2 regions of the Brevibacterium sp. FME17 genome follow, and region 2 is predicted to be linked to the other one. Evidence: predicted binding sites of a transcription regulator. Region 2 holds the regulator's gene; the other holds the start of a gene.
What was found. The regulator LexA, encoded in region 2, represses DNA repair genes until DNA is damaged. The targets are predictions, from matches to a motif close to TCGAACANNTGTTCGA.

Region 1 (12,206 bases), on a different contig from region 2:
GCTGTCGAATCCGCAGGTATGAAGGGGCTGGGAGTAGATACCGATGTCTCTGACGAAGCCTCCGTCGAATCCGCTGTGAAGACTGTCGCAGAGACTCTCGGTGCACCAACCGTTCTCGTCAACAACGCCGGCATTCTTCGGGATAATCTGCTCTTCAAGATGACCCACGAGGAATTCCAGAAGGTCCTCTCCGTTCACCTCGGCGGGGCGTTCCTGATGACCAAGGCCGTCCAGTCATACATGGTCGAAGCGAAATTCGGGCGCATCGTGTCGATGTCGTCGACATCCGCACTGGGCAACCGCGGTCAGACGAACTACTCTGCAGCCAAAGCAGGGATCCAGGGGATGACTAAGACGTGGTCGATTGAGCTCGGCAAGTTCGGAGTCACCGCCAATGCGATTGCCCCCGGTCTCATCGAAACTGACATGACCAAAGCCACCGCAGAGCGCATGGGCGTGAACTATGAGGACTTCATCGCAGCAGGAGTCGGACAGATTCCTGTGGCGCGCACAGGCAAGCCCGAAGACATTGCTCACACAGCATCATTCCTCGCCTCCGAGGGTGCCGGCTTCGTTTCCGGACAGGTCATCTATGTGGCCGGAGGCCCGAAGGACTGACCCGGAGCGAAATCTGGTCCCACCACCATCGCGGCGAACTCAGGTCCGACGCACCTCACTGAAGAAAGGCTCGTCATGCGCGAAGCAGTCATCGTCTCCACCGCCAGAACTCCGATCGGAAAGGCGTACAAAGGGGCGTTCAATAACACTCAGGCCCAGGAATTGGCGGGCCATGCCATTTCCCACGCAGTCTCACGCGCGGGGCTGGAAGGAGGCGAGGTCGAAGACGTCGTCTTCGGTGCCGCACTCCAGCAGGGCAGCCAGTCCACCAACGTCGCTCGGCAGGCGGCACTGCGAGCAGGTTTCCCCACAACAGTCCCCGGTATGACGATCGATCGTCAGTGCTCCTCGGGGCTGATGGGAATCGCGACCGCAGCGAAGCAGATCCTCTTTGACGGTCAGGAAATCGCAGTCGGCGGCGGCGTTGAGTCGGTATCGCTGGTGCAGAACGACAAGATGAACATGTACCGGGCGCAGGACCCATGGCTGGTCGAGCATGTTCCCGGAATCTACTACCCGATGCTCGCCACCGCCGAGGTGGTCGCTGAGCGGTATGGCATCAGTCGTGAAGCGCAGGACGAATATTCGCTGTCCTCGCAGCAGAGGACCGCAGCCGCTCAGGAGGCCGGCCGCTTCGACGATGAGATCGTGTCGCTGCCGACGACGAAGATCGTCGTCGACAAGGAGACGAAGGAAACCTCGACTCAGCAGGTGACCCTCGAGCGTGACGAGGGCAACCGCCCCTCGACGACGTTGGAGAGCCTGGCGGGGTTGAACCCTGTGCTCAAGCCCGGCGATGCGTCGAAGGTTCCGAGCATCACTGCGGGCAATGCCTCGCAGCTGTCCGACGGCGCTTCTGCATCGGTGCTGATGTCGAGTGATGAGGCGAGCCGCCGAGGTTTGGAGCCGCTGGGCATCTACCGAGGTATGGCAGTGGCCGGCTGTGATCCCGACGAAATGGGGATCGGGCCCGTCTTCGCTATTCCCAAGCTGCTCAAGGCGCAGGGGCTCTCGATTGATGACATCGGACTGTGGGAACTCAACGAAGCCTTCGCGGTGCAGGCACTTTACTGCCGTGAACGTTTGGGGATTGATCCTGAGAAGTACAACGTCGACGGTGGCGGTATCTCTGTCGGTCACCCGTACGGAATGACCGGTGCCCGTCTTGTCGGTCACGCGCTCATTGAAGGTCGTCGTCGGGGAGTCAAGTATGTCGTCGTCACGATGTGCATCGGCGGAGGTCAGGGCGCTGCAGGTCTCTTCGAAGTCTGCTGAGCCAATGTAGCCGGCTGAAGCAACATCATCTGGCGAGCCGTCAGAAGGGCGGTTGCTCACCTGTGTCCCAGAACCACTGCTTTGTGTTCTGAGCGGGCTGGCTGGAGAAGGGGTCGACGTATTCGGCCCAGCAAGGGGACTGGCCTTCCCCTGCAGGATCAGTCGTCGACTGCGCAGTTTGTGACTGCGTGGTCGGCGGCTTTTCTTCTGCCGTCGCGGACTTCTTCTGTCGGTCGTCTTGTCTCGGGGGAGCCTTCGCATCAGAAGGGGCAGCTCTCCTCGAGGAAGCAGCTTTCGTCGGGGCGTCAGCCGGTGGTTGGGTGGCTCCTGGCGGTGGTACATCTGTCGAGCACGCAGCCGGCGGTGGGGCGGTCGTTTGAGGTGGGGGTGTCGCGAAGTACTTGACGAAGAGCTCGGCGTGCTCGACATTGATCGGATTGTCGGGCGGTATGACCTCGGTGGTGATTCCGTGTCTGAAGATGTATTCGAGCCGCCCAGGTTCGGTCATTCTGACTGAGAACTTCCGGTCCGTCTTCGCCTGGTGGTGGAGTTTGCAGAGGTTGTGCAGGTTCCCGAATCGGGTGTGGCCACCGGTCTTTGGGCTGGCGTGGTCAAAGGGAATGATGTGGTCGACTTCTGTGAGCTCGGCACGTTGGGTGCATCCGGGCATCGTGCAGTTCATCCACTGGGCTGCCAGGGGCTGGCGGATGCTGTTGGGGATCGTGTAGCTGGTTGCCTTTGCGTCGAGTGGCGTGCCGGTCGCCGGATCGGTGAGGATACGTGTCCATGTCGATGCATACGCGGCGAGCCTGCGCGCCATGTCAGCTGGAAGTGGAGAACCGTCAGGAAGCATCCCGGCCAAATCGCACACATCTGCCTTTTCAGTGTCTACGGGTGGGGATTCGCTGTTGCTTTCCGTCTCCGGTGTGGGAGAAGCTGCTGCGCTTGCATCGTCACCGGAGGCGCCGAGGACTTCGCTGAGCAGCGTGAGCATAGGGACGGTGATCGTCGTCCGAGCCTGATGGGAGAGCCAGTATTCGTGGGTGGGTAGGTCGAGGAGAACCTCGTAACTGACGGCACATGATGATCCGTCATGCGGGGGTGAGGAATCAGCGTCGAACGGTGTCTGCGGATCGGCTCCTGGTGGCCAGAAAGCTTTACCGGGTGCCGGTCGACTGTTGTTCATGGCTTCGAAGAAGCGCGGGTCGCGCAGCCAGTAGTCGGACCCGGCCTGTCCCTGACTGGCAGTATGTTCCTGGCTGTCGCCGTCGGCCGGTGCTGACGTCTCGTCGCTCATCTGTCCGAAGGTTCGTTCGATGTAAGCGAGCATCGATTCCTCGGGCGACATAGGGACACCGTCAGGTCCTGCGAACAGGCCATCGATCGGAAAATCCGTGCTTGATGTGTCCCCGGTCGTGGTGTTGTTACTGGTGATGCGAAGTTTCAGCTGGGGTCGAGTGCGAGTGAGTATGTCGAACATCAGCGCATCGATGCCGCGATCATCGTCGAACTTCTCGTCCGGGTTCAGCTGGTCGTCGAATGCTTCGATGTTTCCCTTGTAGACGGCTCGAGCGAATGCTTCGACCCTCCTGTAGCAGGCGTGGAGTTCTGGAGCTGGCCCGGTGAGAGTGAGATAGGCGGTCCCGTCATCGCCCGTGCTGATGTCGACCCGGCGGCGGACCGCAACCTTCTCAATGGTTTCCTGTGCTGGTTGAGTCGCCGCGATCTTCAGTGCGAGAGAGCGCTTGAACGTTTCGATTGTGATGTCTGCTCGCCTGTCGGCGAGGTAGTCATCAATGCTCGGCAGGTACCGGAACGCGACGTCTCTGCAACGACGGGTCACGAAGGCGACATGTTCGATGGTGAAATCACCATCGATGCAACGCTGGTGGAACTTCGGAAGTCCGTGCACCAAAGTCATCGCAGAGGTGATGTGCTTATAGGCTCCCGACGTGGTGGCGCCGAGGAGTGTCGAATACTCGCAGATGTCTTCAGCCCAGGCGTATTGATGCGTCCAGCCATTGAACGTCGACGAGGGTTTGAATGCCGGGAAGTCTGGAAGCGGCTCCGGATACTCTCGAGCATCCCGCTGCTCACGACGCATTCTGCGGCCAGCTCCGCGGTCCTTCTTTCGGCTCGGGGCCGACGAGGCGCTCGGGGCTGACGAGGTGCCCGAGGCCGACGATGTGCTCGAAGCTGACGGAGTAGAGACAGTGGGAGATTGTTCGCCTACGGACGCAGCAGTCCCGCGATTCGCAGTCTCGCCGTCACTAGCTTCGTCACCTGCATTGTCGTTACTGTCAGCGCCGTCGTTACCATCAGCCCTGTCCTCGCTTGCTGTGCTGGCTGCGTCGGCGCTTGCCGTGGCACTCGTTGTAGAACCGTTGCGGGTGCGTTTACGGCAGCGACGAAGAACGGTCTCCGCAAGAGACGCGAAGTCGTAGGGAATCGTCAGGTCGGGGCCGGCAAGTCCGAGGTAGTGCGCAACCTCGCGGACGAAGATGCCGCTGGTGGCATCCAGCGCCGCAAACTGCGCCTGGTCGCTGCAGGCGTAGACGGCCGAAAGGTCCCTGAACGGGGAGTCCTCGTCGATATCGAGGCAACGGCCACTGGAGGCTGACGAACTGGTGTCGACCGAACGCGCACCGGAGTCCGAACTGTCGTCGTTCATGTGCTTCATTGCGTTGCCCCCTCTCCACTGCTCTGTGAAGTGCGTCTGATGGCATTGGCACCTATCTGCAGTATATCTGGTAATAGAACCGATAGATAGAGAGATTCGAATAAATAAAGAAAGAAAATAGAAGTTATGCTCGAAACTCACTATCGAGTGACCTCTATAGCATCACGAAAAGGTGCTTGTCGATCACTATCATCATCTAGATGTGCTTGTTGTTATATGCTCTCATTCGGCACTGACATGGAGGGCAGAGCCCCGATTCGTTAGACTCGGTCTGTGGCAGCGATCGACAAAGACATTCTCCGACTGGCACTTCCGGCCCTCGGAGCGCTGATCGCCGAACCCATCTTCCTGCTCTCTGACACGGCCATGGTCGGCCACCTCGGCGCCGGTGCTCTGGGATCGTTGGCGATTGCGTCGACGATCCTGCAGACCGTCCTCGGACTGATGATCTTCCTCGCCTACGCCACGACGCCTCGGGTCGCCAGGCGAATGGGTGCTGGGGATCGCCCCGGTGCCATCAATGCGGGCTTCGACGGTATCTGGCTCGCACTGTGCACCTCGGTGGTGCTCTTGGTCATCGGATTGCCCCTGCTCAAACCACTGATCGCCGCGTTCGAGCCCGGCTCCGAGATCGCCGAGGGCGCACACTCCTACCTCGCCATCTCCTGGTGGGGACTGCCCTTCATGCTCGTCGTCATCGCCGCCACCGGGCTGCTGCGCGGGCTCCAGGACACGCGCACACCACTCATGGTGGCGGCGGCCGGATGCATCGCAAACATCGGGTTGAACGCGCTCTTCATCTACGGCCTCGACATGGGCGTCGCGGGCTCCGCGCTGGGCACCGTGATCGCCCAAGCCGGCATGTGCTCCGTCTACGTGGTGATTTCGATCAGAGCGGCACGACGATTCCACGCCACGCTCCGGCCCGACTGGTCCGGGGTGCTGTCCTCGGCGAAGACCTCCGGGTGGCTGTTGGTGCGCAATGCGTCCCTGCGCGCAGCACTGATCATCCTCATCTTCCTCGCCACGGCCATGGGAACGACCGAGCTCGCCGCAATCCAAGTCGCCCAGAGCCTCTTCTTCGCCCTCGCGCTCGCCCTCGACTCACTGGCCATCGCCGGCCAGGCTCTGATCGGACTGCAGCTGGGCGCACGGAAGGTCGACGCGGTGGCCGCGATCAATCGCAGGCTGTGTCTGTGGGGCGTCGTCTTCGGCATCGTCGTCGGACTCATCCTCTTCGCAGGTGCCGGAATCATTCCCAGCGGCTTCTCTTCGGACCCGGCTGTCGTCGCACTGATGACGAGCCTGCTTCCCGTGCTCGCCCTGAGCATGCCCATCGCCGGCTATGTCTTCGTCCTCGATGGTGTCCTCATGGGAGCCGAGGACGCCAGATATCTCGCTCTGGCACAATTGGTTGCAGTGGCCGGATATGCGATTCTGCTGATTCCGATCGTCCTCTACTGGCCCGGTGCTCTGGGACTGTGGGCTGCGTTCTGCATTGGCTTCGTCGGCCTCCGTGCGCTGACTTTGGGATGGCGCGTGCGCAACCGCAGGTGGATCGCTCGGGCGGTCGAGAAAGGAACCTCATGAACGAACGTCAGAATCAGGAGTCCGCCGAGGTGGGCCGCCGGTCCGCACTCAAATCGAGGATCCGTCCGTTGAGCGCGCAGACCCCGGACGAGGTGTTTCTGCCCTTCCTCGACCTGTGCTTCAACTGGTCGATGGACAAACCGCGGATTGAGGTCGACGAGCTCCGCGAGCGTGACGATGCAGCCTTCTACTTCAAGGACTGGGGACGCGACGGTGACATCGCGGTCGCGGCCTATGCGAAGGCCCCGAACGGAAGAGAATCCTCCGAAGACTCCGCTGCCGGGGAATCCGCCCCAGAGATCGTCGGTCTCGCGTGGCTGCGGCTGGCCGCATTCGATGCCGTGATCGAGAAATCGAACGAGGCCACCAGCACCACCGCCGGCACCACCGGCACCACCGCCGAGGTGGGGTCGCGGTTCACCGGATACGGCTGGGTGGCCGCGGACATTCCCGAACTGTCGATGGCGGTCCTGCCCGAGCACCAGTCCCAGGGCATCGGCGGCATGCTCCTCGAAGTCGTGTGCACATTGGCGAAGATGAGCGGATTCCCTGCCGTCAGCCTGTCGGCCGAAGACGGAAACGGCGCGGCTCGCCTCTACCACGACCACGGATTCGTCACTGTTGGACGCAATGGGGATGCAGACATCCTCGTACGTCAGCTCAAGTAACCGAGCCAGGGCCGGACAACCTCGGCGAGGCTACAGCCGGACAACCTCGGCGAGGCCGAAGTGTCGAGGAGGACGTCCTACAGGGGTGCGTCTCGGACCGTGAACATCTTCATTAGGGTGAATGCACTTCATTATTCTTAAGCCGGAGCATGACGAGACGCAGATGTCCGTGATAGAGCTGAACCACGGGCATTTAGCACGTCGCCCGCACGATTTTCAATGATGAAATGATGAGGAGAACGCCAATGGTCACAGTCTTCAAGAACGCCAAGGTCTTCGACGGAACCAGGTTCCTCGCCGGGCTGCGAGATGTCGTCGTCGACGGGGGAGTGATCTCTGCGATCACCGAGGGCGGTCAGGGCTCACATGATGCCGGTGACAGCTATGTCGATTGCGCCGGCCAGACGATCATCCCCGGCGTCATCGACGCCCACGTGCATCTGATGAGCACAGGCGCCAACAACTCTTCGTCGTTCCATGATCCGTTCTCGCTGCAGTTCTACAACTCCGTTCAGAATATGGAGAAGACGCTCAAGGGTGGGGTGACGACCGTGCGCGATGCCGGTGGCACCGACCTCGGCGCGAAGGTTGCTATCGAGTCGGGCGTCGTCCGTGGGCCTCGCCTGTCGATCGCGATCAACATCATGTCCCAGACGGGTGGGCATGGCGACTTCCACTTGGTCTCCGGCGCCGATTCTCCGTTCCTCGCCCCACACCCGGGCCGGCCCTCAGGCGTGGCCGATGGGCTCGAAGGCGTGCAGCGCAAGACTCGCGAGCTCCTACGGGCCGGCGCCGATCACATCAAGATCTGTTCGACCGGTGGTGTGCTCTCACCGCGAGATGATCCTCGACACTCCCAGTTCACCGAGGCGGAGATCGCCGTCATCGTCGCCGAGGCGGCCGCCCAAGGTGCGCACGTCATGTCCCATGCCCAGGGCGCACCAGGAATCAAGAACGCCGTCCGCGCAGGAGTGCGCTCCATCGAACACGGCATCTACCTCGACGACGAAGCCATCGACCTGATGCTCGAGGCCGGCACCTTCCTGGTCCCGACCCTGCAGGCTCCGCAGGCAGTGATCAAGGCTGCCGAGGCTGGTTCGGCCCTGCCCCAGTCCGTGGTCGACAAGGCCCACTCGGTCATCGAGGCTCACTATGAGTCGATCGCGAAGGCCCATGAGGCGGGGGTCAAGATCGTGATGGGCACCGATGCTGGTGTCGGCCCGCATGGTGAGAACCTGGAAGAGATCAGTCTCCTCGCGGGAGTCGGCCTCTCCACGACTGAAGCACTCGCAGCCGGAACGTCCGTCGCAGCAGAACTCCTGGGCCACGACAACGTCGGCCGGATCGAAGTGGGGGCGCTCGCCGACCTCGTGGTCATCGACGGAGACCTCAGCACCCAGGACGTTAAGGGGATCGAGTCCCGAGTGAGCTCGGTGCACCTGGGCGGCGAGCTCGTCTGAGGCGAGACTTCCGGCGGCTGTGTACCGGGAGGCGAGAGGACGCCAGGTGAGGGCAGACTAACCTCACCTGGCGTACAATCGTGGCGTGAGCAATCGAAACCATCCGTGCAGCGCCAAAGGCCGGGACGACGAGTCACGATGAACCCTCTGAATTGGTCATTTCCCATCGTCGTCACCTGGCTCATCCTGTTCGGCATCATCCTGGCCCGCGCAGGCGGAACGTTCCTGCTGGGACGATTGGCGCGCAGAGGCATCCGAAAGATCGAACGCATCGATAGGATCATGTCCGGCCCGAAATACCGGAAAGCTGAGGCCGCGATCGAGCGTTATGGCGCACCGGTGATCGCCCTGAGCTTCCTCATGATCGGGGTGCAGACCGTGCTCAATCTGGCTGCCGGAACCAGCGGCATGAGCTACCGTCGCTATCTGCCCGCGCTCGTCGTCGGCGGTTCGCTGTGGGCACTGATCTATTCGACGGTCGGACTCATCGGCTTCAAGGCCTTGGCCACCGCCTACCAGGCTGAGCCTGGACTGACGGTCGGATTGGGTGCCTGCTTCGTGCTGGCCATTGCCGGCCTGCTCATCGGGCTGAAGAAGAAGGACGCGCAGACCGAGCCCGCCGCCGATAGCCCGGCGTGACCAGGCCACCCCGGCACAGCCTCGGCGGATTCAGTCGCGCGGATGTACGGTGAGCTCCTCCGTCATGTCCTCCAGCTCGATTCCCTTCGTCTCGGGCACCTTCCACCAGACGAAGAAGAACGAGAGCATCGCGAAGAACGCGTAGAAGCCGTAAGCGAAGGTCAGGCTGATATCGGCGAAGATCGGGAATGTCGTAGAGATCGCGAAGTTCGCGATCCACTGGGCTGCGGCAGCCACAGCCAGGGCACCGGCACGGATCCGGTTGGGGAACATCTCGCCCAGCAGCACCCACACCAGAGGGCCCCAGGTGGCACCGAATCCGACAACGAAGACATTCGCTGAGATCAGCGCGATGATCGACCACGGAGCACCCAACTGAGCACTGGTGGTGCCATCGGCCGCGGTGGCGAGTTCGGCGAACGAGAACGACACCGCCATCATGGCCAAAGAGATTCCCATCAGGAACGAACCGACCAGCAGCATTTTGCGACGCCCGACCTTGTCGACGAGAAGAATCGCCACGATCGTCACGACGATGTTCGTCACCGAGGTGATGACGGAGGTCAAAAGGGCACTGGACTCATCGAATCCGACCGACTTCCACAGCGTCGTCGAGTAGTAGAAGATGACGTTGATGCCGACGAATTGCTGGAAGACGGACAACAGGATTCCGATCCAGACGATCGGCTTGAGGCCGAACCGTTTGCCGATGAGGTCTTTGAAGGACTCTTTGTCTTCGCGTCGGATCGAGTCGCGGATCCGTTCGATAAGAGAATCGGTGTCGGTGACTCCGGTGAAGACACGCAGAACTCGTGCGGCCTCATCTTCTTTGCCACGGGCAACCAGGAACCGTGGGGACTCCGGAAGGCCGAGAGCCATGAGCCCGTAGACCAGAGCCGGCAGCGCCTCGACCATGAACATCCAGCGCCAGGTCTCGATTCCGAACCACAGAGGATCGGCGGCTCCGCCGGACAGCGAGGCCAAAAGCGCATTCGACAGGAGGGCCGCGAAGATACCGGTCACGATCGCCAGCTGCTGCAGCGAACCGAGGCGACCGCGCACCCGGGCGGGGGACACCTCGGCGATATAGGCAGGAGCGATGACGGATGCGGCACCCACGCCGAGCCCGCCGACCATACGCCAGATGATGAGATCCGTGACCCCGAAGGCCAGTCCCGAGCCGATGGCGGAGGCGAAGAACAGGGCCGCGGCGACGACCATGACCGGGAGTCTGCCGTAGCGATTGGCCAGAGAGCCCGCGAACCACGCACCAAGTGCGCAGGCCAACAGCGCCGAGGAGACCGCGAACCCCTTCAGCCCGGCACTGAGGGCGAACTCCTCGGCCAGGGCGTCGACGGCGCCGTTGATGACAGCCGTGTCGAAGCCGAAGAGGAACCCGCCCAGCGCAGCGGCCAGCGAGATTCCGACGATCCGGGAGTTCACCCGTTCTCGACCGTGCAGTCTGCCGTCGGGGGATGGGTCGTTCTGAGGCAAGTGGGACTCCTCCTGTGAATGACATTCGGCACCTGGTGCGAATGCGATGTCGATGAGCTGTACCCCAGGGTATGCCACTGAGAGGAAGTCCGGCACACGACTGCCTGAGAAGCCCGACTGTCCGAAAGGACCGACTGTCCGAGAAATGGGCGACTGCGGGGAGCGGAGCCGAAATGTCAGTAGAGTAAGTGCCACGTCACAGTCGACGAGCTCGGTGGAACTCGTCATCACCACTATGAGAAAGGGACCGCCGCATGGCTGTTGCCTGGTGGAGTATCATCCCCTTCGTTCTGCTCTTGGGATGCATTGCGGTCCTGCCGCTCATTCCTGCCACTGAGAAGATCTGGGACCGCAATCTCGTCAAGCTCATTGTGGCGTTGGTCCTCGGTGTTCCCATCGCCGTGTGGTTCGTCATCGGCGGAGCCGGTTTCACCGTCTCCGAAGCCTTGGTGGAGTACTTCCAATTCATCGTCTTGGTCGGCAGCCTGTTCGTGGCCTCGGGAGGAATCTTCCTCGTCGGCGACATCAAGGCCACGCCGAAGAACAATACGATCTTCTTGGCGATCGGCGGAGTGCTGGCATCGTTCATCGGCACTACTGGTGCGGCCATGCTCCTCATCCGGCCGATCCTCAACACCAACCAGGACCGCAGACACCGGACCCACACTGTCGTCTACACGATCTTCATCGTGGCCAACTGCGGAGGCCTGCTGACCCCGCTGGGGGACCCGCCCCTCTTCCTCGGGATGCTGCGCGGGGTTCCGTTCGAATGGACCTTCGGACTGTGGCCCTATTGGCTGTTCGTCAATGCGCTGCTCCTGATCAGCTTCTACGCCCTGGATCGCAAGATGTATGCGAAGGAGCCCGCCGAGGGGCTGGCGAAGGATGCGGAGTACGCCACCAAACTGGGGCTGCGCGGGGCGAGCGGACTCGCCTTCCTCGCCGTCATCATCATCGCCGTCGCGTTCATCCCCTCGATCGACATGCATGCGGTCGAATCCGGGCACGCAAGCCTCGCCCAATTCGTTCCCTGGCGAGAAATCGTGATGCTCGCCGCGGCACTCGCATCATTCCTGTTCGGAGACCGCGGTGCACGGTTCAATCTCAACAAGTTCACGTGGACGCCGATTCTGGAGGTCGGGGCGCTATTCATCGGCATCTTCCTCACGATGATGCCCGCACTGGCCTACCTCGGTCAGATTGCGCATCGGATTCCGCTCAATGAGATCTCACTCTTCGTATTCACCGGTGGGCTCTCCTCGGTGCTCGACAATGCTCCGACGTATGTGACGTTCTTCGAAATGGCCTCTCAGGTGCCGGGGGAGCCCCGAGTGGCAGGCGTCGCCGAAACTCTGCTGATCGCCGTGTCTCTGGGCGCTGTCATGGGCGGGGCGATCACCTACATCGGCAATGGGCCGAACTTCATGGTGAAATCCGTTGCTGACTCGGCCAACGTGATGATGCCCAGCTTCGGCGGGTACGTCGGATGGTCGATGACCCACCTGGTTCCGATTCTGGCCGCGATGGTGCTGCTGTTCATGACCGACGGCCTGTGGTGGAAGCTCCTCGGCGTGCTGGTGACTCTGCTTGTGCTCGGACGCGCGGGTCTGAATATGCGGCAGGGCAGGCTCGAGGCGATGAAGGGAACAGGCTCGAAGGACCGGGCGAGTGAGCCCGGCCAATGAGCCCTCGGCCCAGCGCCGGTGCCCGCGCGATCACCGGCGTCGGGCTCTATTTCAGCTGCAATGGTTTCGTGTTCGCGGCGCTGCTGCCGTGGTATCC
Region 2 (12,206 bases):
CGCGCTCCTGGCCGATCGTCGCTCGGGCCTGGGCAGCGACGGTGTCATCCGCATCGTCCGCTCGGCAAGCAGCGGGATCCCCGGCGCTCTCGAGCAGGCCGAGGCCGGAGCCGAATGGTTCATGGACTACTACAACCACGACGGCAGCCTCTCCGAAATGTGCGGCAACGGCGTCCGCGTCTTCGCCCACGTGCTGGTGACCACTGGTCGCGTCCCAGCCGATGCCAGAGAGATCCTCGTCGGCACACGAGACGGCATCAAGACCGTCCGCACGGTCCTCAACCCTGCACTGGGCAAGCAGACCGGTGACGAGACAGCGGCCGCGGCAGGACCGAGGCTTCCCGGCTCCGCGAGCGATGCCTGGTACATGATCGACATGGGCGAATGGTCTCTGGATGACAGTGACCACGTTCTCGTAACGACCTCGGGCATCGAAGTTCCCCGCCCCGGCATGCGCGTCGAGACCGGCAACCCTCACACGGTGGTCGCACTCGCCGAGCTGGCTGAACTCGACAGCGCAGAACTGCGCGACGCACCGATCCTCGACCCGGTTCCACCTCAAGGATCGAACGTCGAATACATCGTTATGGAACCAGCACGCAGCGACGTGGCCGGGGGAGAAGGTGCCCTGCGCATGAGGGTATTCGAACGCGGTGTCGGAGAGACCCGGTCCTGCGGTACGGGAGCGTGCGCCGCAGCCATTGCCGCCCACCACTGGGCAGGACCTGCCTCTCCACTGCAGTGGCGTGTGGATGTTCCCGGCGGTCAGCTGCGCATCGGCATCACTGTGAACGAAGACGGCACCCGCGGCAACGTCACCCTCTCCGGACCGGCTGTTTTGGTCGCCAGCGGCACAATCAGCTGACTTTCGCCGGCAGCTGACCTGAGCCAGATGTTGACCTCAACCAGATGTTGACCTCAACCAGCCTGCGGCTTGTTCGGTTTGCGGTTCGATCAGTCCCGGGTGACGGTGAGGACCCGGAAACCCTTCGACGACCCGGTGCGCACGACACTGAAGCCTTGTCCCAGAGCTTCGATGAGCCACTTCTGCAGAGAATCCGCACCGAGGTTCTTCGACACGACGAGATCGGCGCGTCCGGCGGGAGCCAAGCGTGGCAGCCAAGTGGTCAGCAGCTCATGCAGAGCCTCCTTGCCAACCCTGATCGGCGGATTCGAACGGATCGCACTGAACTGCATGTCCGACGGGATCTCATCAGCGGTGACGGGACGAATCGAACTCAGACCATGACGCTGCGCATTCTTGCGCGTGGCATCAAGGGACCGGGAATTGACGTCGAGCGCCCACACACGAACATCTACCTCGGCGTCCTTGGCACTAAGCGCTGCGTCCAAGGAAATGGGACCCCAACCGCACCCCAGATCGAGGATCTCGCCGGGCTCCGGTGTCGGGAGATGGCGTATCAGAACCGCTGTTCCCAGATCCAAACGCGTGGGGGAGAACGTCCCCGAAACTGTCTCGACCGTGACCTCGCGGCCCGCGAGATCAAGGGTCAGCTCGCGTGTTTTGGCTTCGCTGCTGGGCGATTCGGTGAAATAGTGCTCAGACACCGTTACAGTCTAGACGGCTGTGGGAGAATTGATGGACACCTCTCTGTTCTGAGAGGAAACTCTTCACACGGCAGCAGTGCCGCGAAGAGTGGAAACGAACAAAGGAATGAATGACGTCCACTGACAAAGAGCGTCGGGACGCGATGCTCGACCGCGTTCTCGCACGAGGTGCTCAAGCCTTGGGTACCAACGAATCAAACGTCGATGACGCCTCGCAGTTCGATCTGGCTGAGAGGGCGGCACTCAAACGGGTCGCCGGCCTGTCCACCGAACTCGAAGACATCACCGAGGTCGAATACCGCCAGGTCCGCCTGGAGAAGGTCGTCCTCGCCGGACTGTGGAACACCACGCAGGCTGACGCCGAGAACTCGATCAGGGAGCTCGCGGCCCTCGCAGAGACCGCTGGATCCGAGGTGCTCGACGCCATCATCCAACGCCGCGAGACCCCGGACCCTGGAACCTACCTCGGCAAGGGCAAAGCCGCCGAGCTGGCCGAGATCGTTGCCTCCGAAGGTGCTGACACCGTGATCATCGACTCCGAACTCGCACCCAGCCAACGCCGCGGACTCGAAGACGTAATCAAGGTCAAGGTCATCGACCGCGTTGCCCTCATCCTCGACATCTTCGCCCAGCATGCTAAGTCCCGCGAGGGCAAGGCCCAGGTCGAACTGGCTCAGCTCGAATACCTGCTCCCACGCCTACGCGGCTGGGGCGAGTCACTGTCGCGTCAGGCGGGTGGCCAGGTTGCCGGCGGTGCTGGAATCGGTTCCCGCGGTCCCGGTGAGACGAAGATCGAACTCGACCGCCGTCGAATCAGGGCCAGAATGTCGAAGCTGCGCCGACAGATCGAAGGGATGGCACCCTCACGGTTGACGAAGCGGAAGAACCGCGCACGCAACCACATCCCGTCGGTGGCGATCGTCGGCTACACCAACGCCGGCAAGTCCTCCCTGCTCAACCAGCTCACCGACGCCGAGGTGATGGTGCAGAATGCGCTCTTCGCCACCCTGGATCCGACTGTGCGACAGTCCCGGACCGCGGAGGGCATCACATTCACCTACACGGACACTGTCGGCTTCGTCCGAAACCTTCCACACCAGTTGGTCGAAGCATTTCGGTCGACATTGGAAGAGGCCTCCGACTCGGATCTGATCCTTCACATCGTCGATGCCTCGCACCCGGATCCGCATGGACAGATCCATGCCGTCCGGGACGTGCTCAAAGACGTCGAGACCGGAGATATCCCCGAACTCCTGGTCTTCAACAAGGCCGACCTTGCCGATGAAGCAGTGGTGACCGGACTCCACGCGGAGTACCCGGATGCCTGCTTCGTCTCCGCTGTGACCAAGGAGGGAATCGCCGAGCTCGTCGAAAGAATCGAGGCGATGCTGCCCTCGCCGAATATTGACGTCACAGTGCTCATCCCCTATGAGCGCGGCGACCTCGTGTCGAAGATCTATGCACTGGGCACGGTCGAACACGAAGAACACGGTGCCGAGGGAACCGCCATGCAGGCGAAGGTTCCGGCAGACCTGGCAGCGGAGCTCGCAGACTTCCGACGTCCGGACCTGGTCATCGGCAAGTGAGTAAGGTCGAAGATCTGCTCGAGTCCGCCGTAGGTGCCATCGGCGGCTCGCCCAGACACGGACAGACGGAGATGGCCGAGGCGGTTGCCTCGTCGGTAGACAAGGGCATCCACCTTCTGGTTCAGGCCGGAACCGGCACAGGAAAGTCGTTGGCGTACCTGGTTCCTGCGGCCGAGTACTCCAGTCGAACAGGCAAGCGCGTCATCGTGTCCACGGCCACCTTGGCTCTGCAGACACAGATCATCCACCGTGACCTGCCGCGCCTGTTCAAGTCGGTGAAGAAGACTCTCGACCCGCTGCCACGCGCGGCCCTGCTCAAAGGCCGACGCAACTATGTGTGCAAGCACAAGCTCTCCGGCGGGTATCCCGATGAGGGCGAAGGGATGCTCTTCGACCTCGGTGCCGATGCGGAGGCCGGTCGCAAGGCCAACGACCGGTCGGGTCTGGGTGAGGAGATTCAGCGGATCCGTACGTGGGAGAAGACCACTGACAGCGGGGATCGCGATGATCTTCTGCCTGGTGTCAGCGACAGGGCGTGGTCAGAGGTTTCAGTCAACGCCTTCGACTGCCTCGGCTCGAACTGTCCCCTGTACACGGAATGCTTCGCGGAGCTGGCCCGCAACAATGCCGCCGAGGCTGACATCGTCGTGACCAACCATGCCCTGTTGGCCATCGACGCCTTCGGTGAGAACACGGTGCTGCCCGAACATGATGTCATCATCATCGACGAGGCCCACGAATTGAAGGACCGGGTCACCAACGCACTGTCTGGTCAGATCAATACCAGCCTGCTCGCGGCCGCCACTAGTTCCGTGCGCAAGCACACGATCGTGCAGGACGGTGTCGTCGCGCTGCTCGACTCGGCCGCCGCAGCACTCGAACGTGCCCAGAGCGGAGTCGCCGAGGGCCTGATCATGAATATGAGCGAGGCACTGTCCCTCGCGTTGGCCCAGATTCGTGACTCCACGCGACAGATCATCAATGACATCGGCGGCAAAACCGAAGAGTCCGACGCCGGTCGGCAGATGGCCAAGGCCCGGTGCCAGGAGATCTTCGAACTCGCCGAGCGCTTCTGTGCACCGGGCAAGAACGATGTCGTGTGGTTGTCGAGAAGCACCTTCCGCGAACGGGAGACCACGAACCTCGTCGTCGCGCCGCTCAGCGTTGCCGGGACCATGAGGTCAGGGATCTTCGAAGAATCGACGGTGGTGGCCACCTCGGCGACTCTGTCGCTGGGTGGTAACTTCGACGCGGTCGCAGCGTCATTGGGACTCTTCGGCCCCGACGCCCCCAAATGGGACAGCCTCGATGTCGGATCACCCTTCGACTACGGCAAGCAGAGCATCCTCTACGTCGCAGCCCACCTTCCGCGTCCGGGCCGCAGCGGCCTGAGCGAACAGGCTCTGGACGAGTTGGAGGAACTGGTCACCGCGTCCCAGGGCGGTGCACTGGGACTCTTCTCCTCACGCGCGGCCGCGAATGCCGCAGCCGAACACCTGCGGGCGAAATTGGGCTTCCCGATCCTGCTCCAAGGTGATGACGGGCTGCCGTCGCTGGTCTCTCAATTCACCGCAGATGACCAAGCCTGTCTCTTCGGCACCATGTCGCTGTGGCAGGGAGTGGACGTGCCGGGCCGGACCAATCGTCTCGTCATCATCGACCGGCTTCCGTTCCCACGCCCCGATGACCCGCTGATGCAGGCCAGGTCGAGAGATGCCGATGATCGGGGAGTCAACGGGTTCATGGCCGTCAGCGCCACTCATGCCGCACTGCGCCTGGCACAGGGCGCGGGCCGCCTCATTCGGTCGACATCGGACAGGGGAATCGTGGCTGTCCTCGACTCACGCCTGCGCTCGGCCCGCTACGGCGGCTACTTGGTGAACTCGATGCCATCGATGTGGCCGACGACCGATTCGGCACTCGTGAAGAGCAGCCTGGGACGTCTGGCCGCCACCGAGAAATGACCGGAGACTGAAACGCACTGTGCCCCCGACCGATATCGGTCGGGGGCACAGCTAGTGGAGCCTGAGCGGTTGTCAGACCGACGAGGGCAGGGGCCTGGCCGGCTGTGTCAAAGGCGGCGAATGACCGTTACGACGAGACCCATGATCTGGGCATAGGTGCCATCGATGGGTTCGTAGTCCTTGTTCTGGGGGAGCAGCCACTGGTGGCCTGCCTTGCGCTTGAGGGTCTTCACCGTTGCTTCACCGTCGAGCAACGCAGCCACGATCTGACCGTTGTCAGCCGTGTGCTGTTTGCGCACGACCACCCAGTCGTCGTGGCAGATGGCGGCTTCGATCATCGAATCACCGACAACCTTGAGCAGGAACATGTCACCGGAACCGACGACCTGAGTCGGCAGAGAGAAGACGTCATCGACTTCCTGCTCGGCCAGGATCGGACCACCGGCGGCAATGCGACCCACCACTGGAACCTGGACGGTATTGTTGGCCAGCTCTTCGTACTTAGCCCGCTCTGCCTCTTCCTCTTCGAAGGGATTGACCACTTCGATGGCACGCGGGCGCTTCGGGTCTCGGCGGACATAGCCGAGGCGTTCGAGCTGCGAGAGTTGGTGGGCCACGCTGGAGAGTGAGGCGAGTCCGGCGGCTTTGCCGATCTCGCGCATGCTCGGTGGATAGCCGTTGGTGACGACTGCACGTTCGATGGTCTCGAGGACCAGGCGCTGGCGTGGGGTCAGACGGAAGTCGCCCTCGCCAGTGGAGCCTTCCGGAATCGAGACGTCTTCGTCATCGTGGCGGGCGGCCGCGATTTCGCTGGCGACGTCCTCATTACGAGGACGGCCTCTTCCTCGTTTGTTCTGAACCATTGCTCGTTCCCCTTCGTTCTATTCTCGCTGGCCTCACCGCTTGATCCTCACGTCGAGAATTCTCGTGTCAGTGCCGCCTGAGATGGTTCTTTCAGATCAATCAACAACGCTGGTTCCCTCTCATTGTCGCATAAATGTTCGAGTTGGACTGGACATATGTTCGATTGGCATGTTGAATAGAACAGACGTTCTACCTATTACGGGTGGAATCGTACGAAGGAAAGAGGTTAAGCGATGTCTGCACAGAACCAGGAACTGCGTTTCACCACTCGTGGACGCCAGGCGATGCGCCTGCTTCGGACCATGGTGTGCGCTCTCGTCATCGTCGGCGGAGCATTCTTCGTCGCCACGCAGTCGTTCTCGGCCGCGGCCGGAGCAGAAGCCGAGAGCACCGACATCGGCATCGACGCCGACGCGGTCGTCGTCGGCGAAGGTGAGTCGCTGTGGGCTGTGGCTGTAGATCTCGGGCTCGACCGAGACACTCGCGATGTGGTGTCTGACATCGTCGACATCAACCATCTGGCCACGCCTGTGGTGCACCCGGGTCAGACCCTGGATGTGCCCCAACGCTAGACTGATGCGGTGGGAAATAACGAGTCTTTGCCAGTACGTTCGGACCTAGTCGGCCTCAAGCCCTACGGGGCTCCGCACCTTGATGTTCCGGTGCAGCTGAACGTCAACGAGAACGCCTATCCGATCCCGGACGCCGTCGTAGAGAGCATGCGCTCGGCGGTCGACGGGCACTTCGCTGGACTCAACCGCTACCCTGACCGAGAGTTCGAGGAACTGCGCGAACATCTGGTGACCTACCTGCACGGAGTCAATGACCGATCCGGTCACACGGTTGGCCTCAGCCCCAACATGATCTGGGCGGCCAACGGATCGAACGAGGTCCTCTCCCATGTCGTGCAGGCATTCGGAGGACCGGGTCGCACGGTCCTCGGATTCACTCCCAGCTACTCCATGCACCCGCTGATCACCACCGGCACCGGTGCCACCTGGCAGTCGTCAGCACGCAACGATGATTTCACCCTTGATGCTGAAACCGTCGGCGCCGAAGTTGCGGCAACCGATCCCGACATCGTCTTCCTGTGCACACCGAACAACCCGACAGGCACCTCGATCGGTCTCGACGTCATCGAAGCCGCATACGACAACTGTTCGGGCATCGTCATCGTCGATGAGGCCTACGCCGAATTCTCCAGGCCTGCACGAGCCTCGGCGATGACCCTCCTGGCCGGGCGCCCTCGTCTGGTCGTGTCCCGCACGATGAGCAAGGCATTCGCCTGTGCAGGTCTGCGCCTGGGCTACGCCATCGCGGCCCCGGAGCTCATTGACGTCATGCGCCTGGTTCGCCTGCCGTACCATCTCTCGGAAATCACCCAGGTCCTCGCCTGCACTGCGCTGGAACATGCTGATCTTCTCCTGGAGAACGTCGACCGACTCATCGACTCGCGCGATCGAATCTCGGCACATCTGAGCAACGTCGGATTCACCGTCTACCCCAGTGATTCGAACTTCGTCCTGTTCGGCAACATCTCCTCACCACATGAGCTGTGGCAGAAGCTGCTGGATCGAGGAATACTGATCCGCGACATCGGCATCACCAACCATGCTCGCGTCAATGCAGGCACCGAGGAAGAGACCGACGCTTTCCTCACAGCGGTCGACGAGATCCTGGCCGAGCCCCCCGGCATTCTGCTGACAACGGGCTGAGACGCATTCCATGGCATGCGCACACTGAGGCACACCACATCACTTAAATCAGAGGACAATGGTCCTCAGGCGGCACCCACCCTTCCTACGAAAGGCCCTTCATGAGGCAGGCACAACGCTCCCGCACGACCTCGGAATCTGCGGTCACCGTATCCATCGACCTCGACGGAACCGGCCAGTCCGATATCTCGACCAGTGTTCCCTTCTTCGACCACATGCTCACGGCGCTGTCGAAGCACTCTCTCATCGACATGGAGATCAAGGCCGAGGGCGATACACATATCGACGTTCACCACACGGTCGAGGACACTTCCATCGTGCTGGGTCAAGCGCTGAGTGAGGCGTTGGGCGACAAGACCGGCATCCGTCGCTACGGGCTTGCCGCTGTGCCACTCGACGAGGCGCTGGCTCGCTGCGTCGTCGACGTGGCCGGTCGCCCCTACTTCGTGCACGAAGGTGAGCCGGAAGGCCAGCAGTACCACCTCATCGGCGGTCACTTTACGGGATCGATGACCTCACACTCTCTGGAGTCGATTGCATTCCATGCCGGTCTCACCGTGCACCTCGACCTGCTGCGCGGCCGCGACCCGCACCACATTGCCGAAGCTGAATTCAAAGCCTTCGCCCGCGCCCTGCGTGAGGCTATCGAACTCGATGAACGCAATAACTCGGTACCCAGCACGAAGGGAGTCCTGTGAGCACCACCGTCATCGTGACTCCTTTCGGAGTCGCTGAGCAGCTGGCTGCTGCCTGCGTGCTGTCGAACATCAAGGGAACCATCGTCCCCATCGGCGACTTCACCGGAATCGTCTTGGCCGATACTGATGTTCAGGCAGGCAACGAGGCGGCCGCGGCGATCTCGAAACTCTCCGGCAAACATGAGGTCCTGCTGTTGGCCCGCAGTGAGGAACAGATCGACGCCGGACACTTCCGGCACGGAGCCCGCGAATCGGATGTGCCGGCCGGCCTGGCCCTGAAGAACCTTCCGGACGTTCTTGAGCAGCTCCTGCTCGAGATCGTGTCTGCCGACGAAGTTGAAGGCAGCATTCCCACCTCCTCCATGACTAAACTGCAGGCCAGCGCCGCCACAATGTCTCCAGGCCGGGCGGCCGTGGCTCGGACCGCGCTGCTGTGGATCGTCGTGGCGGTCCTCGCGGGGCTCATCACCGCCTTCGGAATCACCATCGGTCTGAGCGGAAACACCATGGCCTGGGTCGTCGCCGTCTTTGGTGCGATCGTCCTCGGATTCTCCCTGTGGCGCATCTACAGAGTCCTGAACAGGGGTGCCAAGCAATGAGCACGGTCGCTGTCTTAGACTATGGCGCAGGCAACGTGCGTTCGGCCGTGCGCGCTGTCGCCGCTGCTGGTGCAGAGGTCGTGCTGACTGCCGACCGCGCTGTCATCGATGCCGCAGACGGTCTGCTCGTCCCCGGGGTCGGTGCCTATTCGGCCGTGATGGCCGGGCTGAAGCGAGTCGGCGGGGTTGACCTGATCCGCTCCTGGCACGAAAATCGCCGTCCTCTGCTGGGCATCTGCGTCGGTCTCCAGGTCTTCTTCGCCGGCGGAGAAGAACACGGGCAGAAGACGGAGGGTATTGGTCTCTGGCCCGGCGCAGTGACAGCACTCGATGCCCCCATCGTGCCGCACATGGGGTGGTCACAGGTCAGCGCACCGACGAACTCAGTGATGTTCGACGGCGTTGCCGAAGAGCGTTTCTACTTCGTCCATTCCTATGCTGCGACCGAAGCGCCGGCGAACACACTGGTGACCACGGCCACTCACGGTGGCAACTTCATCGCGGCAGTCGAGGACGGCACCACCTGGGCCGCCCAGTTCCACCCCGAGAAGTCATCCGATGCGGGAGCGCGTCTGCTGCGTAACTGGGTCGGCTCCTTCCCGAACACCGGTCGCGCACGCCACTAGCATTGCCCCTACACGTCAGCTCCAGTTCCTCCAGTCATACCCGTTCCAGTTCGTCCAACTCAGTCTCCACAGCCTCTAGAGAAAGGTCACAATGACTCAAACCCCCAACAAGCTCGTCCTCCTGCCCGCCGTAGACGTCGCCGATGGCAAAGCCGTCCGTCTCGTCCAGGGTGAAGCCGGAACCGAAACGGATTACGGCTCACCCATCGACGCGGCTCATGACTTCGAAAGTCGGGGAGCCGAGTGGATACACCTCGTCGACCTCGACGCTGCATTCGGGCGGGGATCGAACTCGGATCTGCTCAACCAGGTCGTCAAAGCCGTCGGCATCAAGGTCGAACTCTCCGGAGGCATCCGCGACACCGAGAGCCTCGAACGAGCACTCGACACGGGTGCAGAGCGAGTGAACATCGGGACTGCGGCGTTGGAGAACCCGGAATGGACCGCCGACATGATCTCGCGCTTCGGTGATCAGGTCGCCATCGGGCTCGACGTCCGTGGCACCACCCTCGCCGCCCGCGGTTGGACCCAGGACGGGGGAGACCTCTACGAAGTTCTCTCGACCCTGGAGAAGGCCGGCTGCGCCCGCTACGTCGTCACCGACGTCCGTAAGGACGGCACTCTGCAGGGACCCAACGTGGAACTGCTGAAGTCGATGGCAGAGAAGACCGACAAGCCGATCGTGGCCTCTGGCGGGGTCTCCAGCCTCGACGACCTGCGCAACCTACGCGAACTGGTCCCCTTCGGTGTGGACTCGGCCATCGTGGGCAAGGCTCTGTACGCTGGAAAGTTCACTCTGGAAGAAGCACTCGAAGTCGCTGGAGGCTGAAGCAGTGATTTCGGACTCGGCTGATCGCTCCGACTCTGCCGGCCAATCCTGGTCCGGCCGTGATCTGCGGCCTAACCCGTTCTCGGGCGATTCCGGAGAAGCCGATGCCGGCCTTCTGGAAGCCCTGCATCAGGTGGGCAGGGATCCGCTGGATCCGCAGCTGCACAGCAACGTACTCTCCGTGCTGTCGGAGGCACGGCTGTATGCGCCGATCGTACCCATGGCACTCGACCAAGAGGTCGGAGAAAACGGGCTGATGGTCGACAACTCTTCGGAGATGGCCATGGTCCGGCTGCAGGCCGATGACGGCCGGGAATGCACACCCGGGTTCTGCTCAATCCCGCCATTGACGGCATGGCATTCGGACGCTCGGCCCGTCCCGATCGAAGCGGAGAGACTCGTTCTCGGCGCGATCGAGGCCGATTCGCAGCTCGTCGTCCTCGACCCTGGAGCGCCGACCTCGTTCCTGCTGCGTCGACCCGCGATGTTCGCATTCGTCCACGGACAGGGTTGGACGCCATCCTGGGCCGACGCCGAGGTGGGACGACGTCTCGCGGCCATCGCCGAGTCCTTCTCCTGGCTGACTCGCCTGTCACTGAGCCCGGGGAGCAGGCAGGTCAATGTCGGGGGACCTGAACTGGGCATCACCCTCGGCGTGGAGTCCGAGGTTTCGGAATCCGAGTTGCAGCACTTCCAGGAAACGATCGCAGCGGATGAGGAATTGGTGCAGAAGATCGACTCACTGGCCATTCGTCTGCATCTACTGAGCTAGACAGCGCTGAGTTAGACAGCGCCGAGCCAGCTAGACAGTGCTGAGCTAGCTAGACAACAGCGTGCCGGGCATGTCCGAGCTCACTGCAGCATGGCGATGACGCCGTCCTGCCAGCGGGTTGTGCCGACTTGTTCCGCGAGTTCTCCTGTCTCGATGATGTTTGGCTGATACCAGATGGGTGAAAGCTGGTGGAGTTCGAACATGGAGCGTTCGACTAGGCCCGCGACTCGTGTCGTCCAGCGGGGCAGAGCAATCGGTTTGCGCGCTGTCGTGCCCAGGTAGCTGTATGTGAACTCGGTTATGTCGGCCAGGGTCGGATTCGATGCAGGTGCTAGGAGCATCCGATGGCTGCCTGCGGTGTCGGCCTCCACTGACCTGGCCGCGCTGATCATTGCGGCGCCGAGATCGGCAATCACCGTGATGCCATGCGGCACATCGGTACGGGCCGGCACGATTGCCCTGTGGCTCTGACTGATTCTGTCCGAAATGCACATTTTGACCACAGAGGAGGCTGACTGAGCGGTTTCTCCGATCAGGTCACCGGCGATGACGCTGGCTGTGCGGGCTCCATGTGCGGATCGAGCTTCCATCAGCTGCTGTCTGATCCGGCCCTTCTCTTCCACCGGTGCAAACGGAGAGGACCCCGTCACCGGAGTGGTGAGGCCGGCGAAGGCGTAGACAGATTCGGGGAAGATGACCGGAATGCTCAGCTTCGCGCCGACATCCATGATGGTCTTTTCCAGCTGCGGTAGAACCTGCGCCCACACTCGACTGTCATAGGGAGCATGGACACAGGCGAAGATGATATCTGTACCCGCAGCGGCCTCGAGCAGCTGAGCAGGATCGGCTGCGTCTGCGCGCACACGAGCGATCTCGGCGGGAGGAGGATCGGCATGCGGAAGAGAGGCAGACTCAGGAGGTCTCAGAGCGGCAGTCGTGATTCCATCAGCTGCTGATGCCGAGGCCGGTGCGGTATCCACATTG

Region 1: INT40_RS17700 (HNH endonuclease signature motif containing protein) is a predicted target of LexA. The motif match lies at 4,738-4,753, and genes of this name have one in related genera.

What each region holds. Positions count from the first base shown of each region.
Region 1 is NZ_JABUYD010000026.1:1,580-13,785, reverse strand. It holds gene INT40_RS17710 (SDR family oxidoreductase) at 1-618, shown strand, start outside; gene INT40_RS17705 (acetyl-CoA C-acyltransferase) at 694-1,893, shown strand; gene INT40_RS17700 (HNH endonuclease signature motif containing protein) at 1,934-4,564, opposite strand; gene INT40_RS17695 (MATE family efflux transporter) at 4,847-6,163, shown strand; gene INT40_RS17690 (GNAT family N-acetyltransferase) at 6,160-6,831, shown strand; gene INT40_RS17685 (metal-dependent hydrolase family protein) at 7,077-8,291, shown strand; gene INT40_RS17680 (DedA family protein) at 8,430-8,930, shown strand; gene INT40_RS17675 (sugar porter family MFS transporter) at 8,961-10,391, opposite strand; gene INT40_RS17670 (sodium:proton antiporter) at 10,679-12,109, shown strand; gene INT40_RS17665 (MFS transporter) at 12,106-12,206, shown strand, end outside.
Region 2 is NZ_JABUYD010000028.1:19,141-31,346, reverse strand. It holds gene dapF (diaminopimelate epimerase) at 1-865, shown strand, start outside; gene INT40_RS18270 (class I SAM-dependent methyltransferase) at 955-1,569, opposite strand; gene hflX (GTPase HflX) at 1,680-3,155, shown strand; gene INT40_RS18260 (ATP-dependent DNA helicase) at 3,152-5,119, shown strand; gene lexA (transcriptional repressor LexA) at 5,227-5,982, opposite strand; gene INT40_RS18250 (LysM peptidoglycan-binding domain-containing protein) at 6,217-6,555, shown strand; gene INT40_RS18245 (histidinol-phosphate transaminase) at 6,565-7,698, shown strand; gene hisB (imidazoleglycerol-phosphate dehydratase HisB) at 7,800-8,396, shown strand; gene INT40_RS18235 (hypothetical protein) at 8,393-8,995, shown strand; gene hisH (imidazole glycerol phosphate synthase subunit HisH) at 8,992-9,621, shown strand; gene priA (bifunctional 1-(5-phosphoribosyl)-5-((5-phosphoribosylamino)methylideneamino)imidazole-4-carboxamide isomerase/phosphoribosylanthranilate isomerase PriA) at 9,713-10,450, shown strand; gene INT40_RS18220 (SseB family protein) at 10,455-11,222, shown strand; gene INT40_RS18215 (hypothetical protein) at 11,303-12,206, opposite strand, start outside.